Regions from separate parts of the Tardiphaga sp. GW821-FHT12E02 genome, predicted to be linked through region 1. Evidence: predicted binding sites of a transcription regulator. Region 1 holds the regulator's gene; the other holds the start of a gene.

Region 1 (2,190 bases):
ATGCCGTTATCGGCAAGGTGCACCGCCTGGGCCTCTCCGGCCGCGCCAAGAGCCCCTCCTCTGCCGCGCCGCGCCCGCGCAAGCCGCGTCCGGCCCAGCAGATGGTGCGCATGCCGCGCCCGGTCGCCCGTGGCAACACGGCGCTGGCTCACGACTATCAGGTCGAGATGGAGCCGGATCCGATCTCGGTCGATAACGTGATCCCGATCAGCCAGCGCCTGCAGCTGGTCGAGCTCAACGACGCCACCTGCCATTGGCCGGTGGGTGATCCGGCCAGCACCGATTTCTATTTCTGCGGCGGCAAGGCCGTGGCCGGCGCACCTTACTGCGCGCACCACTCGCGGATCGCCTACCAGCCTGCGAGCGATCGTCGCCGGGCAGCGCCGAAGCCGATGCGGTAAGCGAACAGCACGAACGAAAATGCCCGGCGATGAGCCGGGCATTTTTTGTTGCTTTGCTATTGAGCTAGAGCCGCCCACCTCCGCCCCTCATGGTGAGGAGGCGCGAAGCGCCGTCTCGAACCATGAGATGTCGGAGCTCCGTCGCCATCCTTCGAGACGCCGCTGCGCGGCTCCTCAGGATGAGGGCAGAGCGTGAGGTAAAGAGCGTTACTCCGCCGCCTTGTCGAAGCGATCGTCCAGCGCATAGCCCGCGCCACGCACGGTCCGGATCGGGTCGGGTTCGCCGGCCGGATTCAGCAGCTTGCGCAGACGGCCGATGTGAACATCCACGGTGCGCTCGTCGATATAGATGTCACGGCCCCAGACGCTGTCGAGCAGCTGCTCGCGGCTGAACACGCGACCGGGATGCTCGAGAAAGAATTCGAGCAGCCGGTATTCGGTCGGACCGAGATCGATCGGACGGGCGGCGCGCACCACGCGGCGCTTGTCGCGATCGAGTTCGATGTCACCGAAAGCCAGCACCGTGGCCAGACGCTCCGGCGCCGCACGGCGCAGGAGGCCCTTCACGCGGGCCAGCAGTTCCGGCACCGAGAACGGCTTGACGATGTAATCGTCGGCGCCGGTGGCGAGGCCGCGAACGCGCTCACTCTCCTCACCGCGCGCGGTGAGCATGATGATCGGCAGCGCCTTGGTTTCCGGCCGCGCCCGCAGGCGACGGCACAGTTCGATGCCGGACAGGCCGGGCAACATCCAGTCGAGGACCACGAGGTCCGGCACGCGCTCTTTCAAGCGGGTGTCGGCATCGTCGCCGCGGGCAACCGTCTCGACGTCGTAACCTTCGGCGTCGAGATTGTAGCGCAGCAGCGTGGTCAGAGCTTCCTCGTCTTCCACTACCAGAATGCGCGCGTTCATATGGCTGGCTTCCTATCTGTCGTTCAGAGACGTCGCGATGAGCCTCAGCTCACCGGCGTAGCGAAGTTGGTCATGTCACCCTTCGGGCGCTTGTCGACCATCTGCTGACCTTCGATCATGTAGAACACCGTCTCGGCGATGTTGGTGGCATGATCGCCGATCCGTTCGATGTTCTTGGCGCAGAACATCAGATGGATACAGAACGAGATGTTGCGCGGATCTTCCATCATATAGGTCAAAAGTTCGCGGAACAGCGAGGTGCAGATCGCGTCGATTTCCTCGTCGCCCTTCCACACCGCCATGGCGGCCGGGAGGTCGTGCGCGGCATAGGCATCGAGCACGGCCTTGACCTGGGTGTTCACCAGATCGGTCATGTGTTCGAGGCCACGGATCAGCTTCAGCGGATGGAAGTCGCTGTCCAGCGCATTGACGCGCTTGCCGATATTCTTGGAGAGATCGCCGATACGCTCGAGATCGGTGGCGACGCGCAGCGCGCCGACGATCTCGCGCAGATCGACAGCCATCGGCTGGCGCTTGGCGATGGTGAGGACGGCGCGTTCCTCGATCAGCCGCTGAAGCTGGTCGATTTCGGCGTCAGTGGCCACCACGCGGGCGCCCAGGGCGACGTCGCGGCGGACCAGCGCATCCACGGACTCTGCGATCTGACGTTCGGCCAGGCCCCCCATCTCGGCGACGAGACGGGTGAGTTCCTGAAGATCGTCGTCGAAGGCCTTGGTCGTGTGTTCAAAAGCCATAGGTCAATCCTCTCGCGAATATGTCGCGTCAGCCGAAACGGCCGGTGATGTAATCCTGGGTGCGGCGGTCGCTCGGCGAGGTGAAGATCTTGTTGGTCTGGTCGAATTCAACAAGCTCACCG
Region 2 (2,190 bases), 3.1 Mb from region 1:
TAGGGCGGATCGCCATCGATGGGATTGGCACCGATATCGACGACCTCGGTCAGCCGGACAGGGCACAGCAAAGCCGACAACCCGTCATGAGCGGATTGGTGTCCGTTTTTCGCTGTTGCGGCCTGATTCATCGGCCGGACATTGAACGCGGCAGATCGCTCAAGCGCCGTGTCACGTCGTCGCGCCCCACGCCCGCGGAACGATCGGTCCGGCCATGACTTAACTCCGGATGTTCCTGAAAACCGGGAGATTTTCATGCGATTTCGACACATCATGCTGGCCGGTGCCATGGCCATGACAATTGCGGGCACGGGCATCGCACGGGCCGATCAGACGTTCAGCGGTCTTGTGACAGTGGTTGATCGGACCACGGGCGAAATCGTCGTCAAACGCGATGAAGGGGGGACGGTCGGGTCGAGCGCCGCTGCCGCCACCGAGAAATTCAAGCTCCGGGACGGGATTCCGGAATCGCTGCATGCCGGCGAGAAGGTCACCATCTCCTACACCGAAAGCGGCGGCGTAAAGACCGCGACGAAGGTGGATGAAGTGAAGAACTGATTCAAATTGGCGGCTCGGTCATTGCTGAGCCGCCATGAACAATCAGAGGCACGTGCCGGGTTGCTCTATGTCGGCGAGCCCGACCAAACAAAACCGCGAATATCTATTCTTTTGATATCGCCCGCTTGTTTTTCGCTCGAATGACCGTTTTCGAGACTGATCGATATTGGTTGCTTCACTGCAGGCATCGACCAGCGGTGCAATCATGGCTCCGGCGCGATGGCCGTCGGAGTGCGCTCGTGCCGCGAGCGATTGACCGAGGAGTGAGGAGGGCAGTACCGCCTGTCATCGTCTTGTCATCGATCCGATGGACTAGTCGCCCGGCTCGCCATAGAATCAATGATGAGCGCTGGCGACGAGATCGGGCGATCCCGGATCATACGGCACAGCGACGGCAGGTCAGGTAACGTGAATATCAGTTCGGCCGATGTGTAACAGCGAACGGTGTGACCAGGCACTTGCTACCCTATTTTTCTCGAGACGCGTGACCATGATGCGTGGTTTGCGTTCACGAGCGGCGGTAGCCATGCTGATGCCGATCATGTGCTTGGTCATGGTTTCGGCAATCTCGGCAAGCGACGATGCCGGGCACTATGCGCCGATCCAATTTCGGATTCCGAGCCAGCCGCTCGCTGCCGCGCTGCAGACCTATAGCAAGGTCACCGGCGTGCAATTGCTCTATGAAAGCGGCGCTGCCGGGGACCGTTTTTCCGTGCCGGTCGAAGGCGAGTATACGCGCGACGCTGCATTGCGTGCGCTACTGGCCGATACGGATCTGGTGATCCGCTACACGCGCTCCAATTCCATTACGCTGGTGCCTGCCTCGGCTGATCCCGATGCGCCGCCAGACGCCGTGTTCGCAGGCCAGGCGGATTTGACACTCGACACCCTTGTTGTCCGCAGGCAGCCAAGCAGCGATCCTTCGCTGTTACGTGCCTATAGCGGCGTCATTCAGTCGGACATCCAGCACGCGTTGCGGAAGGAAGCAAAAACGCGCAATGGCGCTTACAGCGCTGGCATCAAGCTGTGGATCGATAATCCGCGGACCGTGCGCAAGACCGAGTTATTCCGGTCATCCGGCGACCAGGAGCGCGATGAAACGATCGCTCGCGTACTGGATGGCATGCAGGTGAGCCAGGCGCCGCCGGCCAATGCGCCGCAGCCGGTCATGGTCATGATCACGGTACGCTAGCAATGACGGGCAGGCGCTCATCGAGGTCCTGGGACGGAGCCGACGATACAGGATCGGATCTTGATCTGTATGGGGATTCCTCGTCCGGCACGTGGCGCTGGTTTGCCGCCAGCGCTGTGCTCGTCCCGGTTCTGGTGGTCGCAGGCGTCTATTGGCTGCATCAGATGCCGATTGGTCCGACCGCGCGGCAGCGAAGTTCGACCATTCAGGTTGAACTGATTGCAAGCCCGGCGCCTGCGACGGAGTTTAAACAGGCGTCAGTGCAACCCAATCCGCCGATTGTTGATTTCCAAACCGAGGCGAAGATTTCGGAGCAAAGCGTTGCACCGGTGGAGCAGGAGATCGCTCCTCCACAGCCGCTGATACGGCCTCAACCGGCTGCTGCCCCTGTGCAGAGACCGACAGGCGGCGGGCAGCGTCAGGCCGTATCGGCGGGAGCG

What was found. The regulator PhoB, encoded in region 1, activates phosphate uptake and scavenging genes when phosphate is short. The targets are predictions, from matches to a motif close to TGTCATNNANCTGTCAT.
Region 2: a site for PhoB is predicted at 842-858, ahead of AC1RQ5_RS16790 (STN domain-containing protein). Genes of this name have one in related genera too.

What each region holds. Positions count from the first base shown of each region.
Region 1 is NZ_JBXAQK010000001.1:427,376-429,565, forward strand. Features, by position in the region: gene AC1RQ5_RS02010 (GcrA family cell cycle regulator) at 1-401, shown strand, start outside; gene phoB (phosphate regulon transcriptional regulator PhoB) at 609-1,313, opposite strand; gene phoU (phosphate signaling complex protein PhoU) at 1,358-2,068, opposite strand; gene pstB (phosphate ABC transporter ATP-binding protein PstB) at 2,097-2,190, opposite strand, start outside.
Region 2 is NZ_JBXAQK010000001.1:3,525,874-3,528,063, forward strand. Features, by position in the region: gene AC1RQ5_RS16780 (FkbM family methyltransferase) at 1-71, opposite strand, end outside; gene AC1RQ5_RS16785 (hypothetical protein) at 274-558, shown strand; gene AC1RQ5_RS16790 (STN domain-containing protein) at 1,085-1,750, shown strand; gene AC1RQ5_RS16795 (energy transducer TonB family protein) at 1,753-2,190, shown strand, end outside.